Regions from separate parts of the Marinobacter bohaiensis genome, predicted to be linked through region 4. Evidence: riboswitches for the same ligand, from Rfam matches in the RefSeq annotation. Region 4 holds a riboswitch; each other region holds the start of a gene.
What was found. A riboswitch is a leader RNA that binds a small molecule or an ion and turns the genes downstream of it on or off. The one in region 4 is predicted to bind cobalamin.

Region 1: another riboswitch for cobalamin. It lies ahead of DKK67_RS20385 (ribonucleoside-diphosphate reductase subunit alpha); the one in region 4 lies ahead of DKK67_RS09345 (CbtB domain-containing protein).
Region 2: another riboswitch for cobalamin. It lies ahead of DKK67_RS13555 (ABC transporter substrate-binding protein); the one in region 4 lies ahead of DKK67_RS09345 (CbtB domain-containing protein).
Region 3: another riboswitch for cobalamin. It lies ahead of DKK67_RS18850 (TonB-dependent receptor domain-containing protein); the one in region 4 lies ahead of DKK67_RS09345 (CbtB domain-containing protein).

The regions. Positions count from the first base shown of each region.
Region 1 is NZ_QGEH01000007.1:37,526-41,764, reverse strand. Features, by position in the region: gene DKK67_RS20390 (DUF3047 domain-containing protein) at 1-647, opposite strand, end outside; cobalamin riboswitch at 775-955, shown strand; gene DKK67_RS20385 (ribonucleoside-diphosphate reductase subunit alpha) at 1,090-3,852, shown strand; gene DKK67_RS20380 (ribonucleotide-diphosphate reductase subunit beta) at 4,045-4,239, shown strand, end outside.
Region 2 is NZ_QGEH01000002.1:177,046-181,284, forward strand. Features, by position in the region: gene DKK67_RS13545 (putative bifunctional diguanylate cyclase/phosphodiesterase) at 1-403, opposite strand, end outside; gene DKK67_RS13550 (heme NO-binding domain-containing protein) at 396-959, opposite strand; cobalamin riboswitch at 1,145-1,358, shown strand; gene DKK67_RS13555 (ABC transporter substrate-binding protein) at 1,511-2,581, shown strand; gene DKK67_RS13560 (FecCD family ABC transporter permease) at 2,578-3,645, shown strand; gene DKK67_RS13565 (ABC transporter ATP-binding protein) at 3,642-4,239, shown strand, end outside.
Region 3 is NZ_QGEH01000005.1:141,062-145,300, forward strand. Features, by position in the region: gene DKK67_RS18850 (TonB-dependent receptor domain-containing protein) at 1-1,645, opposite strand, end outside; cobalamin riboswitch at 1,774-1,961, opposite strand; gene DKK67_RS18855 (hypothetical protein) at 2,275-2,637, shown strand; gene DKK67_RS18860 (ABC transporter ATP-binding protein) at 2,660-3,454, opposite strand; gene DKK67_RS18865 (FecCD family ABC transporter permease) at 3,454-4,239, opposite strand, start outside.
Region 4 is NZ_QGEH01000001.1:2,096,927-2,101,165, forward strand. Features, by position in the region: gene cobD (threonine-phosphate decarboxylase CobD) at 1-569, shown strand, start outside; gene DKK67_RS09335 (cobyric acid synthase) at 566-2,041, shown strand; gene bluB (5,6-dimethylbenzimidazole synthase) at 2,038-2,754, shown strand; cobalamin riboswitch at 2,802-3,010, shown strand; gene DKK67_RS09345 (CbtB domain-containing protein) at 3,043-3,228, shown strand; gene DKK67_RS09350 (CbtA family protein) at 3,325-4,110, shown strand; partial or broken gene DKK67_RS21805 (ATP-binding protein) at 4,091-4,239, shown strand, end outside.

The DNA of each region.
Region 1 (4,239 bases), on a different contig from region 4:
ATCACGGCAATGCCGGTTATGCGCGGCGGATCCTCGCCGAAGGCGGCGCGGTAGTCCGCCACCAGATCCCGGCTCTCCTCCATCCACTGTCCCGCATGGTCCGATCCGCTCTGCACCGCGATCATCCGCGTTTCCTCACTGAACGGGTTGGGCACGGATTCGCCCCGGGGCAGGCGGTTGGCCCAGATGTAGTTGAGCGCGCTGCCGGGCAGGGCGTCGCCGTGAACCAACTCCACCGCTTTGCGTTTGGCCCGCTCGAAAAAACCCGCCTTGTCCGGTTCGAAGGCAAACGCCACGTAGATCCGGGCCGGATAGTCGTCACCGTCCTTGCGGCGTGCGTCCCCCTTTGCGTAAACGCCGTCCACTTTCCAGCGCCAGTGCAGCACCAGCTTTTCACCGGGCTCGATGTCGACCCGGTGAATCAGTCCCGAGGCGCCGCCGTCGGTGTCCGCGCGCAGCACTTGGGTACCCTGGTCGTCGACCAGTCGGTAGCGGGTGTGGGTATCGATATCGGGGAAGGTCAGCGGGGTCCAGCCGTCGTCCAGGGTCTGCAGGGTGGAGAAGGGCGTCAGCGACTCGGCGGTGGCCGGAACGCTCTGCAGCGCCAGCGCCGCCGCCAGTAGGGATGTGGCCATTCGTATCAACATTGGCTTGTTCCTGTCAGGCTTCATCTATATAGTGCTCTTATCCTTGGTTAGACACCAGATCTAGTGGTTTATCGTTAACCAGCGCACTGCCAACCGGGAGTCGTAAGGCGCTCCCGGCTGCACAGCGCCGTTATCCACAACCTCTGGTGTCCGGGAATCCGGTGAGAATCCGGAACTGACGCGCAGCGGTATTGGGGCACGAGCGTGACACGATGACACTGGCATCTGCTGGGAAGTCGTTACGCGAGGCGAACCGGAACGGTTCAGACCCCTGAGTCCGAAGACCTGCCAGGGAGGTGTGGCCCCACCAATGGGACCACGCGACTGCACCTTCGCGACTCAGGGTGAGCAGCAAACGGCAATGCGACTCCACCCTCCGTGGAGGTCTGCCGTCCTGCGTACGCGAAGGTAAGTTTTTTGACCACGCGTACCCAGGAGAATCATGATGCCCAGCGCTGCTGCCGCTCCAACCGATGCCCAGGAACAGACCCTGGCCCTCCGAGTCATCAAGCGAAACGGCCAGTTGGTCGATTTCGATGCCAGCAAGATCAGTGTCGCCATCACCAAGGCGTTCCTCGCCGTGGAAGGCGAGAAAGCCGCCGGTTCCGCCCGTATCCACGACAGCGTTCGCCGCGTCAGCCGTCAGGTCATCCAGGCTTTGAGCCGGCGCCTGCAGGCTGGCGGCACCGTGCACATCGAAGACATTCAGGATCAGGTGGAACTGGCCCTGATGCGCGCCGAGGAACAGAAGGTGGCCCGGGCCTACGTGCTGTACCGCGAAGCCCACGCCCAGGAACGTGCCACCCAGGCGCCGGTGGAAGCCCATCCCACCCTGACGGTCTCCCTGGCCAACGGCCAGACCGTGCCGCTGGACGTGGGCCTGATGAAACATCAGGTGGAGCAGGCCTGCGCCGGACTGGACGCGGTGGACGCCGAAAGCGTGGTGGAAGACGCCGTGCGCAACCTCTACGACGGCATTCCCGAGAAAGACGTGCTCAACGCCCTGGTCATGACCGCCCGCGGGCGCATCGAGCAGGAGCCGGACTACAGTGCCGTCACCGCCCGCCTGCTGCTGGAACAGCTGCGTCTGGAGGCCGGTCAGGCCCTGTCCCTGCCGCTCGATCAGACCCTGGCCGAGGTTTATCCACAGGCGCTGTCCAGTTTCATCGGTTTCGGGATCGAGCGTGAGCTGCTGGACCCGGCCCTGGGCGAGTTCGACCTGGAGCGCCTGGGCGCTGAAATCAAACCCGAGCGCGACCGGCAGTTCGGCTTCCTCGGCCTGCAGACCCTGTACGACCGCTACTTCGTCCATTTCGAGGACAAGCGCCTGGAGCTGCCGCAGGTCTTCTTCATGCGTGTCGCCATGGGCCTGGCTTTGCGCGAGGACGACCGCAACGCCCGCGCCATCGAGTTCTACGATCTGCTGTCGTCGTTCGACTACATGGCTTCCACGCCGACGCTGTTCAACAGTGGCACCCGGCACTCGCAGCTGTCCTCCTGCTACCTGACCACCGTGTCCGACGACCTGGAAGGCATCTACGGCGCCATCAAGGACAACGCGCTGCTGTCCAAGTGGGCCGGCGGCCTGGGCAACGACTGGACGCCGGTGCGTTCGCTGGGCTCCCATATCAAGGGCACCAACGGCCGCAGCCAGGGCGTCGTGCCGTTCCTGAAAGTGGTCAACGACACCGCCGTGGCGGTCAACCAGGGCGGCAAGCGCAAGGGCGCGGTCTGCGCTTACCTGGAAAGCTGGCACCTGGACATCGAGGAGTTCCTGGAACTGCGCAAGAACACCGGCGACGAGCGTCGCCGCACCCACGACATGAACACCGCCAACTGGGTACCGGACTTGCTGATCGAGCGCATGCGCGCCGACGCCGACTGGACCCTGTTCTCCCCCAGCGATGTGGGCGACCTGCACGACCTCTACGGCAACGCATTCCGCGCACGCTACGAGGCATACGAGGCCATGGCCGAGCGCGGCGAGATCAAGCTATCCAAGAAGATTTCCGCCAAGCAGCTCTGGCGCAAGATGCTGACTGTGCTGTTCGAGACCGGTCACCCCTGGATCACCTTCAAGGATCCCTGCAACCTGCGTTCGCCGCAGCAGCACAGGGGCGTGGTCCACTCCTCCAACCTGTGCACCGAGATCACCCTGAACACCAGCGCCGACGAGATCGCCGTGTGCAACCTGGGCTCGGTCAACCTGGCGGCCCACATCGACAACGGCGAGCTGGACGTTCAGCGCCTGGAGAAAACCGTCAACACGGCGGTTCGGATGCTCGACAACGTCATCGACATCAACTTCTACGCCGTGCCCCAGGCGCGCAACTCCAACCTGCGCCACCGTCCGGTGGGCATGGGCATCATGGGCTTCCAGGACGCGCTCTACCGTCTGGGTCACGCCTACGCCAGCCCGGAAGCGGTGGAATTCGCCGACCTGGCGATGGAACAGATCAGCTACTTCGCCCTGCGGACCTCCGCCCTGCTGGCGAAGGAGCGTGGCGCCTATGAAAGCTACGAGGGCTCGCTCTGGTCGCAGGGCATCCTGCCCATTGACTCGCTGAACAACCTCAAGGAAGCGCGTCGCGAGGGCGACCTGAGCGTCAACACCGAGACGCGCCTGGACTGGGAGCCGGTGCGCAAACTGATCGCCGAGTATGGCATTCGCAACTCCAACGTCATGGCCATTGCCCCGACTGCGACCATCTCCAACATCGTCGGCGTTAGCCAGTCCATCGAACCGGCGTACCAGAACCTTTTCGTCAAATCGAACCTGTCCGGCGAATTCACGGTGATCAATCCGTCGCTGGTGGCGGACCTGAAAGCCGAAGGCCTGTGGGACAACGTGATGGTCAACGACCTGAAGTATTACGACGGATCGGTACAACAGATCGACCGCATTCCGCAGGCCATCAAGGCCCGCTACGCCACCGCTTTCGAGATGGACGCCCGCTGGCTGGTGGAAGCCGCCGCGCGCCGCCAGAAATGGCTGGACCAGGCCCAGAGCCTGAACCTGTACATGGCCGAGCCGTCCGGTCGCAAGCTGGACGAACTCTATCAACTGGCGTGGGAACGCGGTCTGAAGACCACCTACTACCTGCGCTCGCTGGGCGCGACCGGCGCAGAGAAGAGTACGCCGGTGGCCGCCCCGGCGCCGAAGGTGTGCTCCATCGACGAGCCGGATTGCGAGGCGTGTCAGTAGCGGGCTGCTAGAAGGGGGACGGATTTAAATCCGTCCCCTAAACCATGGGCACCTTGCGGCGCCTCAGAAGCTGAAGCGTCTGCTACATACTCGAGTCCGATGAAAAATGTAGCCGATGCTTCAGCTTCGGAGCAGCCCACAGGGCTGCCCATGTCCCGCACCGAACTCACGGATTTCCAAAGAGGAACAACCATGCTGGACTGGGACGACGAACCCAAGACGCAAAAACAATCCCGAGCTCCGGGCGAAGGCCCGGCGCCGGTCAACGTCGACGACAAGCGCGTGATCAATGGCGAGACCGACATCAACCAGCTCGCCCCGTTCAAGTATCCCTGGGCCTGGGAATACTTCATGAACGCCAACAAGAACCACTGGACGCCCCTGGAC
Region 2 (4,239 bases), on a different contig from region 4:
CGGACACGTCCGCCGGATGAATCATGTCGAGCCAGTGGGAGGGCGCGAACGAGGTGCCCAGATCGGTGCGACCGCACATCGCCAGCCAGCGTTGCGACACCTGCAACCGCTCTTCCTCAAGATTCCACTCCCAGACGCCGTCGTTGGCCCCTTCGATCACCAGGTTCAGGCGCCGCGTGCGCTCCGCCACGCGCTGCTCCAGATCCGACTTCACGCGTTCCAGCTCGGCGAGGTTGCGGCGCACCGACTCCAGCACGAAGTTGGACAGTACCGACAGTTTCTGGATATCCAGGTCGTCGGAAGCCGAGTGGACGTGAAAGTCGAAGCGGCCGTCCACCGCCTGGCACAACTGGTCGGCAATGGCGTTGATCTCGTCGCGCAGGCGTTTTTCGGCGTCAGTCACCGGCGGCCTCCACCTGCAGGCAGAAACGGCACGCGGCGTCGCCGCGCTTGCGGCAGCGTTCCACCACGAACTGGCCGGTTTCGCCATACTCCTGCAACAAGCGCCGGAACAGCGCTTCATAGAGCCCGCACAGGCGATTCGGGGAACCGTAGGTGACCAGCAGGCGATCGCCCTGCTCCCGCACCGAAAACTTGTCCCGCACCCGGTCGCGCTCGTCTTCGTCGCGCAGGCCGGCGGCGAGGGTGGCGTGCACGGCCGGCTGGCGCTTGAGGAAATCCCGCGCCGAACCGGACACCTGATAGAACATGGGGAACATGCGCCGGGAAATGTTGATGAAATAGTCGGCGTAGAGCGCCCAGAGGGCCTCTTCGTCCAGCTGGAAATGGCTTTGGGCCGCCCGGATCAGACGCAGGCACTGCCCGTCGTCGTAGTCGGTGTCGATCCGGAAATCCTGGCCCGGGGCCAGTTCCGCCTTGGCCCGGACCTCTGCCAGGGCCTCCGGTCCGCCTTCGCTTTCCACCAGTTCCAGTAAGACTTTCTGGATCAATCCAATCATGCCTATCGATACTCTACCGTGCCGGGGCCGGGCAACGTCGGGTGGTTCCGGCCAGGCCCCCAGTCTAGGCGAACCTCCGGACCGATGCAGGGCCACTTTATAAGGTTTTACACTCACCTTTAGCCGCCATGACGGGCCGAAGCGCGTATTCAAGAGCGTCCCGACTTGCTCCGGCCCGCCAAGCTGTTTATGCTCCATCCGTCGGTTTCCTTCGGGAAGCACGGAGCATCGCAAGACGCTCCCGACCAGGGAATTCGCCGCGGCCCCGCCGCGAAACGAAACTGCCCCCGCAACTGTAGGCGGCGAGCCACGCCCATCCGCGCCACTGGGAATCCCCGGGAAGGCCGGGCGCAGCCACGACCCGTCAGTCAGGAGACCTGCCGACACGACGTTCACCCATCCGGGCGGGGTGCCCCGGGGTTCAGGAAGGACGATTCCCATCTCAGCGATCTGCCAGCCGACCCGACGCGTTTCCATCCCCCCGATTGCAACCTCAGCTAACTGTTATGTTATAACATAACCATATAGCGACAACGGAGATCGGGACTGACATGACTTCCCCTCAATCAGCAGGCCATCAAAACAGCCGTTTTCAACGGGCCGCAGACGCGACTCGACCGCTGCGCGGCTTACTTCTGGCGATAGCGGCCCTCTACACGCCGCTTGCAGCGGCCACCGACTACCCATTGACCCTGACCAACTGCGGCCGTGACATCGAATTCGACGCCGCCCCGCAGAGCACCGTCACCATCGGCCAGTCCGCCACCGAGATGCTCTACTCGCTGGGGCTGGGCAACAAAGTGTCCGCCACGTCGGTGTGGTTCAACCCGGTGCTGCCGGAATACAGGGCCCTCAACGACCAGATAGAGCGCATCGCCGACAACGACCCCAGCTTCGAAGCCGTGGTCAATCACAAGCCGGACCTGGTGGCGGTCCAGTACGAGTGGCACGTTGGCCCCACCGGCATCGTCGCCACTCGCGACCAGTTCCACGACCTGGGCATCAACACCTACATCCTGCCGGCGGACTGCGACACCAAGGACAACTCCACCGGCGGTGACGGCACCCGCGTCGCCGCGTTTTCAACGGATTCCGTCTACAAGGGGATCCACGAACTGGCGACCATCTACGACGTGGAAAACGCCGGCGACGAGCTGGTGGCCGACCTCAAAGCCCGCGAGAGCAAGGCTGTCGCGCGCGCCCGCGACCTGGATCTGCCGGACGACCTGTCCGCCGTGTTCTGGTTCTCCTCCGCCGACCTGGAAATCGATCCCTACGTCGCCGGCCGCCTGGGCGCACCGGGCTACATGATGGACAAACTGGGCATCCGCAACGTGATCGAGTCCGATGAGGAATGGCCCACCGTGGGCTGGGAGTCCATCGCCAAGGCCGACCCGGACATCATCGTCGTCGCCCGCATGGACCGTCGCCGCTTCCCCGCCGACGACGTGGAAAAGAAACTGGAGTTCCTGCGCACCGATCCCGTCGCCAGCCAGATGACCGCCGTCAAGGAAGGCCGCATCGTGCAGATGGATGCCCACGCCATGAGCGCCACCCTGCGCACCATCTTTGGCCTGGAAGCGCTGTCTGAATCCCTGGCGGAGATGACCTTCGACCGATGATCCGCGCCCTCGCGACGATCTGGCCACTGACGGCACCGCGCCTGCACTGGTTCTGGCTGGCGCCGACGGTACTGCTGACTGCGCTGGTCGCCGGTACCGCCATCGGCGAGACCCGGATTCCCATCGAGACCATCCTCAAGGTGCTCGCCAACCACCTGTGGGGAGCGGGCTACGCCGTGGACCGGATCGATGCCGGCATCATCTGGAGCTACCGGCTCAGCCGCGCCATCGTCGCCGCCTGCTGTGGCTCCGGCCTGGCGCTGGCCGGGGTGGTGCTGCAGGCGCTGCTGCGTAACGCCCTCGCCGACCCGTTCCTGATGGGCATCTCCGCCGGCGCTTCCACCGGCGCCGTGGCGGTCACGGTGATCGGCGTTGGCGCCGGAGCTGTCACCCTATCGGCGGGTGCCTTCGCCGGCGCCACCCTGGCGTTCGGGCTGGTGGTGATGCTGGCCCGGGCGGCCAGCGGTGGCAACGGCGGACGCGGCATCCAGACCGCCGGCGCCATCATCCTCGCCGGCATTGCCGGCTCCCAGTTGTTCAACGCCCTGACGGCTTTCATCATCGCCAAATCCGCCAACGCCGAGCAGGCCCGGGGCATCATGTTCTGGCTGCTGGGCAACCTGTCCGGCGTGCGCTGGGAGGACGTCACCCTGGCGGTTCCCACCGCCCTGGCAGGCCTGCTGGTGTGCCTGTGGCACATGCGCGCGCTGGACGCCTTCACCTTCGGCGCCGACAGCGCCGCCTCCCTGGGCATCGCCGTGCGCCGGGTGCGCGGGCTGCTGATCGGCATCACGGCGCTGGTAACGGCGGTCATGGTGTCCATGGTCGGCGCCATTGGCTTCGTGGGGCTGGTGATTCCCCACGCCATGCGCTTCATCGTCGGCAGCCGTCACGCCCGGCTGGTACCCGCCTCGGCCCTGGCCGGCGCGGTGTTCCTGATCGGCTCGGACATCCTGTCGCGCATCCTGGTGCCCGGCCAGGTGCTGCCCATCGGCGTCATCACCTCGCTGATCGGCGCGCCGGCGTTTGCCCTGATCCTGATCCGGGGGAGCGGAACGCGATGAAGCTGTGTGCCGAACACCTCGACTGGACCGTCCACGGCCGCAAGCTGGTGGATAACGTCAACCTGAGCATCGAGCCGGGGGAAACCTTCGGTCTGGTGGGGCCCAACGGGTCGGGCAAGACCACCCTGCTGCGCCTGCTGGCCGGCCTGCGCAAGCCCCGCGCCGGCATGGTCCGGCTGGACGGTCGCCCCATGGCGCGGCTGCGCCAGCGCGACATCGCCCAGTCCGTCGCCCTGGTGGAACAGCAGGCGGACACCGGTGAGCGGCTCAGTGTGCGCCAGGCGGTGGAACTGGGGCGCACGCCGTTCCTGTCGCCGCTGCGGCCCTGGTCGGACGCCGACGAACGCATCGTCAACCGCGCCCTGGACGACGTGGAAATGCGCCACTTCGGCGACCGTCTCTGGCACACCCTGTCCGGCGGCGAGCGCCAGCGGGTGCACATTGCCCGCGCCCTGGCCCAGCAACCGCGCATCCTGCTGCTGGACGAGCCCACCAACCACCTGGACATCCACCACCAGCTGTCGATCCTGGACCTGGTGCGGCGGTTGCCGATCACCGTGGTGATCGCCCTGCACGACCTCAACCAGGCCATGG
Region 3 (4,239 bases), on a different contig from region 4:
TCCCATAACCGGGAATGTCGCTGTCCGCCGCCGTATCCACCGAATCCGTCCGCCCCAGCCATTCCAGGCTCGCTTCCAGCGGCCCGAACGTTTTTGTTCCCGCCAGGCGCCCGTTCCACTTGGGTCGCCGGGCCAGGGCATCGCCGGTGTCGTCGTCGGTGGCGCGGGTATAGCCGGCACCCATTTCCAGCCGCCAGTCACCGCCCCGGTAGATGACGCTCAGTTCCGTACCTTCCGCCGTGGCCGACTCCGTGTTGTAGGGAATGAACAAGGCGTCCAGCTGGATCAGGTCATCGAAGTTGGTGCGATAGGCCGCCCACTCGTAGGACAGACGTCCGACACTGCCCTTGAGCCCCACTTCGTAGGTTTCCGAGGTTTCCGCGTCCAGGTCCGGATTGGCGCCAAACGGCGAATACAGATCGTTGAAATTGGGCGCCTTGAAGCCGGTGCCGTAGCTGACGTAGGGCTTTAGCGCAGGCGTCAGCTGGTAGCCCACCGATACCGCCCCGGTGGTCTCGTCGCCGTAGGCCTGGTTGTTGTCGTAGCGCAGCGACGTCTCCACATGCAGCGGCTGATCGACGGTCTGCCACTGACCAAACACCGCGTTGTTGTAGCGAGCGTCTTCCGTGTAGGCCGTCGAGGCCTCCACCCGCTCTTCAACCCGCTCGACGCCCACGGTCAGCAACTGGTGGCCAGTGAGGTAGGCATCGGATTGAACCAGGTACTGGCGGCGCCGGGTTTCATAGTCGAAGTAATCCGCCTGGTCGATGAAGTTGTCGTTGTCCTCGCGCCCGTAGCCGATCTGGGCGTGCAGGGTGACATCGTCGCTGGCGGCAAAATCGGCGAAAACCCGCCCGGACTGCTGCACGAACTCGTTCCAGTAGCGCTGATCGGCTGTACCGAAAACGCTGTCGTAATCGTTCTCGCCCTGGGCGTGCATCGCGTTGAGGCCGAGCGACAACCGATCATTGACGCGCTGATCCACGCTGGCGCTGAACGACTGGCTCTCGAAACCGTCGTCATCGCGCTGGTTGCTGACCGGCTGGGAATCCACACCGTCGGTCTCATACATCGACGCCGACAGACTGTAGGCCGTATCGCCGGTGCGGCCCGAGAAGTGCTGGGTCAGGCGCGAGGTGCCCTCGGTACCGGCGCTGACTTCCGAAATGGCTTCCGGCTCCGGCGTGCCCCGGCGCGTGAAGATCTGGATCACCCCACCGATGGCCTCGGAGCCGTAGAGGCTGGAGCGCGGACCACGCACCACTTCGATGCGATCCACCAGCGCCAGGGGAATGTTTTCCAACTGGGCCGTGCCCGCCGTTGCACCGCCGACTTTCAGGCCGTCCACCAGCACCAGCACGTGATCGGAGTTCGAACCCCGCATGAACACGCTGGACTGCTTGCCGGCACCACCACTCTGGGACACGGTCACGCCGGGAACACCGCGCAACAGGTCCTCGATGCTGCTGGCCGTGCTGCGCTGGATGTCCTGCCGGCTGATGACCGTCACCGAGGCGTTCACCTCGTCGGCCGTTTGCGCGGTCCGGGTCGCGGTCACCACAAGGGGATTGAGGATATCCGCGTTGAGCGGGGCGGCAAGACAGCCGGTCATCAGGCCGGCGGCCAGGGAAAAGGGCTTGTTCACAGAGAGCGTCCTGGGTTCGCATCCGGTTCAGTCGAAGCCGGTGGACGGAGGACGCGCGGTTACGGGATGGGCAACCACCGGTGACGCCCTCCGCAGCACCGCATGCACCGGCCAGGATCAGAGAGATCCCTGCCGGGAAGCAGGTGGCCGGTCTCCGGACTCATTCCTTCCCCGGGGATCGGGGGCCGGCAGCGCCTTCCCGGACCGGAGGTCCAGTGGCCTTGCTGCTGCAGAGGAATTTACCGTTGCGGGGGCAGCACTGGGTTTGCACCAGTTTCCCGTTTCACTCGCCGTGCGAGCACCGCCTGCCAATTGACGCCGGTGACGCAGGCGTCACCGAACTTGCCGGGACTTTAGGAGGACTGGCTCACCGGGTCAACGCATTTTCCCGGATTTTCTCATTCCCCTGCACGCCCGCCGAACTCACCACAACGGTGCAGACAGAACCCGTGATGCGTCATGGCGGTGCGCAACTCCGTGCAAAGCTGATGTTTTCGCCTTTTATTTCAGGATTTTAACGATAGGCACATTTTTAGCTTAATATTCAGGGTCGATAACGCGCACGCTCTGATCCCCCCACAGGCTCGGGACCGTCCAGACGCAAGAGCGCTTTGAAATGAGGTACGACAATGACGACGCTAGCAGCAGAACGCAGTTGGCTACTGGATCGCGGACTCCTCAAACTCGTCCACCAGTGCCGCCGACTGATCCTGGCGGAATTCGGCGTTAAGCTTCACCTGACCGACAACGACCTGGAGGACCAGTTGGCGTCCTACGCCAGGCAGTCCCGCTCCAGCCACCTGAACAATGCCTGGGAAGAGCTCAAGAAACAGGTTCCGGATCTGGCCGAGCAGGACGACGACAAGCCGCGCAATTACCGCGGCCAGGAGTTGGCGGAGCCGGCCGCGGCGGCCAAGAAAGAGGAACCGGCCAGCAGCAGCAAGACCCGCACCATCACCTACCGGGGCCGCAAAATGGAAGTGCCCGCCTGATCGCGGCACGCCGACGGCGCGTTCAATCCACCGGGTCGGGAGTCCATCGCGGCGCGGGCCGCCAGAAGCTGTCCCCGCCCTCGCCGACCCGCTCGACCGGATAGCTGTAGACCCGCTGCAGGCGCTCCGACGACAGCATTTCAGACGCCGAACCGGCATCGTGGTGACCGTCGGGATACAGTAACAGGACCCGGTCGGCGTAGCGTGCCGCCAGGTTGATGTCGTGAACGGTCATGACCACTAACCGCCGCTGCTCCCGCGCCAGCGCACACAGGGTTGCCATCAGTTCCGCCTGGTGGCGGAGATCCAGGTGGTTCACCGGCTCGTCCAGCAACAGGACGCCGGGGGCCTGGGTCAGCAGGGTTGCCATGGCCACCCGGCGCTGTTCGCCGCCGGACAGGCGGTCGACCCGAGCCTCCGCCAGACCTTCCAGCCCACAGCTCGCCAACGCCTGGCGGATGATGACCTGATCATTCGCTCCCAGCGCCTGCCAGCCCGGTCGGTGCGCGTAACGGCCGGCCCCTACGGCTTCGGTTACGGTAAACGGAAAATCCATCGGCGACTGCTGCAGCAACAGACCAACGCGACGCGCCAGCACTTTGCGCGGGCAGCGCCGGATGTCCACGCCATCGACAAACACCCGTCCCGCCAACACCGGCAGCAGACCAGCCAGAGTCAGCAGCAGCGAGGATTTGCCGACACCGTTCTCCCCCAGGATGGCCCAGACTTCGCCGCCTTCGGCCTGCAGATCAAGCGGCTCCGCCAGGGCCCGGTCGCCACGACCAAAAGTCAGGCCGTCCAACTGCAAGGAGGGCATCAGCGGGTCCCCCGGCGTTGCAGCAGGTAGAGGAAAAGCGGCACGCCAACCGCCGCCGTCAACACACCGACCGGCAGCTGCCGTGGCGCTATCAGTGAGCGGGCAGCCGTATCGGCCAGCATCAGCAAGGCACCCCCGGCCAACAGGCTGGCCGGGGCCAACGCGCGGTGACCAGCCCCCAGCCACTGCCGCATCAGGTGTGGCACCACCAGCCCGACGAACCCGACGGGGCCGGCCAGCGTTACCGCACAGGCGGTCAGAAACGACGCCGTCAGGTAGCAGACACCCCGCAGGCGGCGGGTTTCCACACCCAGGACCGCGGCCTGTTCATCGCCACGAGCCAGAAGATCCAGCGCCGGCGCCATGAACCAGGCCGCCGCCAGCGCCAACGCCAGCACCAGCAGCGCCCACCAGGGCGTTTCCGGCCGGGACAGGTCCCCCATCAGCCAGAACAGCATGCCGCGCAGGGACTGATCCGGCCCCAGCACCAACAGAAGACTGATACAGGCACCCCAGCCGGCAGCAATCACGACACCGGTAAGCAACAACCGATCGCCCCGGCCATAGCCCATGCGACCACCCAGCAGGAACACCAGCAGCATGCTGGCCAGGCTGCCCACAAACGCACTGCCGGAAACCCACCAGCCGCCCAATCCCAGGGTGATGGCGCCCAGGGCCGCTACGGCCGCCCCACCGGAAATGCCCAGCACATAGGGTTCAGCCAGTGGGTTGCGCAACAGCACCTGCATCAGCACGCCAGCCAGGGCCAGCATACCGCCGACGGC
Region 4 (4,239 bases):
ACTGGCACGAACGTCTGCAATCCCGCGGTGGATGGCTGGTGGTGGACGAGGCGTTCCTGCTCCCGGACGAACCGGGCGAAAGCCTGGCGCCGGTGGCCGATCGTCCGGGGCTGGTGATTCTCAAATCCCTGGGTAAGTTCTTTGGCCTGGCGGGGATCCGGGCCGGTGCCGCATTGGGCGACGCGGACATAGTGTCGGCGCTGGCAACCGATCTTGGGCCCTGGGCGCTCAGCACGCCGGCCCGCTTTATCATGGCCCGGGCACTTGCCGATGCGGCCTGGCAAACCCAGACCATTGAACGCCTGCGCGCGGACAGTCGCCGGCTGGCCGCCTTGTTGACGCAGAATGGCTTCCCTGTCGTACAGGGAACGGCGTTGTTCCAGTACGCGCCAGCGATTTCGGCCGACGCCTGGGCGGATGCGCTTGCACAGCGAGGCGTTTACGTACGCCGGTTCGCCGAGCCGGCCGCACTGCGTTTTGGCCTGCCTGCAACCGAATCCGACTGGCGCCGGCTGCAGCAGGCGCTGCAGGAAATCCAATCCGAAAGAGTCAGGAACACGGCACGATGACCACATTGATGGTGCAGGGCACCACGTCCGACGCCGGCAAGAGCACGGTTGTGGCGGCGCTTTGCCGCTGGCTGGCGCGGCAGGGCGTCTCGGTCGCCCCGTTCAAGCCCCAGAACATGGCCCTCAACAGCGCGGTGACCCGGGACGGCGGCGAAATCGGCCGCTCCACCGCATTGCAGGCCCTGGCCTGTGGCCTGGAGCCTCACAGCGACATGAACCCGGTCCTGCTCAAACCGCAGACCGACTGCGGAGCCCAGGTGATCCTGCGCGGCCAGGTTCATGGCAACATGGATGCTTTGGATTACCACGCTTACAAGGCCGAAGCGGCCAAGTCAGTGATGGCAGCCTGGCGTGACCTGTCCGCGCGCTACGATGTGATCATCGCCGAAGGCGCCGGCAGCCCGGCGGAAATCAACCTGCGCGCCAACGACATCGCCAATATGGGGTTTGCCGAAGCGGCGGATTGCCCGGTCCTCCTGGTGGGGGACATCGAGCGCGGCGGCGTATTCGCGCAGTTGGTGGGCACGCTGGAGTTGGTGTCTGAGAGCGAACGAGACCGCATAGCGGGATTCGTGATCAACCGGTTCCGGGGCGATCCGGGCCTGCTCACGTCCGGCCTGGAGTGGCTCGAAGAGCGGACCGGCAAGCCGGTGGTGGGCGTGCTGTCGCACCTGAGCGGTCTGCTGCTGGACGCCGAGGACAGCGTTAACCTGACCTCCGTCGCCGGCACGGGACAGCTCAGGGTGGTGATTCCACGTCTGCCGCGCATGAGCAACCACAACGATTTCGACCCGCTGCGCCTGCACCCGGGCGTCGACCTGAGCTTCGTCGGGGAGGGCGAAGCCATCCCGCCGGCGGACGTGATCATTCTGCCCGGCAGCAAAAGCACGCGCTCCGACCTGGCCTGGCTGAAAGCACGGGGCTGGCCCGAGGCGATCCGCCGGCATCTGCGCTACGGCGGGCATGTGTTCGGCATCTGCGGCGGCTTCCAGATGCTGGGCGAGTGGGTTGCCGATCCCGACGGCCTGGAGGGGGAGCCGGGCAACAGCGAAGGGCTGGGCCTGCTGCCGCTGAACACCCGGATGGTGGCCGGCAAACAGCTGCGCGAGGTGTCGGGCGAGCTGCGGCTGCCGGACGGGGACGATATGGCCCCGCTGAGCGGCTATGAAATGCACAACGGCGTGACCACCGGCGCCGCGCTGGAGCGCCCGATTCTCAACCTGGACGGTCGCCCCGACGGCGCCGTCAGCGACGATGGCCAGATCATGGGCACCTACGTGCACGGGCTGTTCGACCGGCCTGAGGCCTGCGATGCCCTGCTGGCCGCCTGGGGGCTGCGTGGTGAGGCCGCGGCGGTGGATTACCAGCAGCACCGGCTTGCCCAGCTCGATCGCCTCGCCGACCATCTCGACCAGCAACTGGACACTGACAGACTCCGGCACTGGCTGGGTCTGCCCAAGGAAACTGAATGACCGATTCCGCCAACGACTTCACCGACGCCGAGCGCCAGGGGCTGTATCGCGCCATTTTTGAGCGCCGCGATGTGCGCTCCCAGTTTCTACCCGATCCGATACCGCCCGGGGTGCTGGGGCGGCTCATTGAAGCGGCCCACCACGCGCCGTCAGTGGGCTTTATGCAGCCCTGGGATTTCCTGGTGATCGAAAGCGCCGAGGTACGTCGCCGGGTGCTGGAGAACTTCGAGCAGGAGAACCAGCGGGCCGCTGACAATTACGAGGGCGAACGCCAGGGCACCTACCGCAGCCTCAAACTGCAGGGCATCCTCGACAGCCCGCTCAACCTCTGCATCACCTGCGATCGCAGCCGCGGCGGCCCCAAGGTGCTGGGGCGCAACAGTATCGTCGAAACCGACCTGTTCAGCACCTGCCTGGCGGTGCAGAACCTGTGGCTGGCGGCCCGCGCCGAAGGCATCGGCGTCGGCTGGGTCAGCATCCTCGACCAGGAGCGGTTGGCCGAGGTGCTGGCGTTGCCGGAGAACGTCTATCCGCTGGCGTATCTGTGTGTGGGGTATGTGAGCGAGTTTCTCGAGCAGCCCGAGCTGCAGGCCAGGGGCTGGCGTTCGCGTCTGCCTCTGGAGCAGCTGGTGCATCACGACGGCTGGCAAAAAGCGTTGCCGGATGGCCACCCGTTGGCCGACTGGCTGACCCACAGAACACCCCGAAAATAGGGCGGCCGGGCGCTCCCACATTGCGCCCGCCGGGGCGTTGAATTACGATATCCACCTCGAAGACGGGTGCCCCTGCCACAGGGGATAATCGGGAAGTATGGTGCGGCCTCAGGCCCATTCCATCGCTGCCCCCGCATCGGTAATAAACGCGTAGTCTGCAACAAACCACTGGCCAACGCCGGGAAGGTGCAGATGATGGCGCTCGGAAAGGCGCCCCGTTTTAAGCCCGAAGACCGGCCTGTCATTCCTGCGATCCACCAGTGGTGCGGCGGGCACCAAGGAGTTGATATGTCTGCGTTTTCCTCTTCCTCCAGCGAATCGGTTTCCGGTTCCCGGGTTTCATCGGCCGTCCAGCAGGGCGCTGTTGCGGTCTTCGGCGCGTTGATCCTTTACGCCGTTGGCTTCCTGCCGATGAGCGCGGCCCACAACGCCGCGCACGATACCCGGCACACGTTCGTTTTCCCCTGCCACTGAGCGCTGTCCGATCGTAGGCTATCCGTTCATGGATAGTCTTCCGCAGCGCCCGGCGTTGGCACAACGACCGTTCTATTTCCTGCTGGAGGGAAATCCATGTTCCGCTCATTGATACTCAGCGCCTGCGCTATTGGCGTTGTCGCCGGTCTGGCCATGACCGCGTTTCAATCCTTTGGCGTCACACCGATCATTCTCGCGGCCGAACAGTACGAGGTCAGCGAACCGGCCGAGCCGGAAAGCGCCCATCCGCATGAGGCGGCCGGCCATACTCACGAGCACGGCCAAGCGGGCGGCCATCACCACCACGGCGGTGACGAGTGGGCCCCGGCCGACGGCTTCGAGCGCACATTCTACTCGGCGGTTTCCAACATCTGCGCCGGTATCGGTTTCGCCGCGCTGCTGCTGGTGGTCATGAATCAGCTGCGTGAACGCGGCCGCATGACGCCCAACGCCAGTCGCGGGCTCCTGCTGGGGGCGCTCGGCTTTGTCGCAGTGTTCATGGCGCCGTCGCTTGGGCTGCCGCCGGAAGTGCCGGGTGCCCGTGCCGCCGCCCTGGAATCGCGCCAGCTTTGGTGGGTTGCCACGGTACTGCTGACCGTCGCCGGGCTCGGTATCCTCTTCCTGGCCGGCGGCTGGCAGCGCATCCTGGGTGTGCCGCTGTTGCTGGTGACGCACTTTTTCGTGCCCACCCACGAGGGCCCGATGTTCTCGCATCCCGATCCGGACGCCGTCACAGCGTTGAACGAGCTCCACCATCAATTCATCTGGGCAACCGGCCTCTCCAATCTGGCGTTCTGGCTCCTGATTGGCGTGCTGTGCGCGGTTACCCTCAATTACCTGTCACGGACAGGTCGCATCCATCATGAACAAGTTCCTGCCTGAGTTTCCGTTCTCGGCCGTTGTCGGCCAGGACGATCTCAAGACAGCGTTGCTGCTGAACGCCATCAACCCACGGGTCGGTGGCGTTTTGATCAGCGGTCCCCGAGGCAGCGCCAAATCGACCCTGGCCCG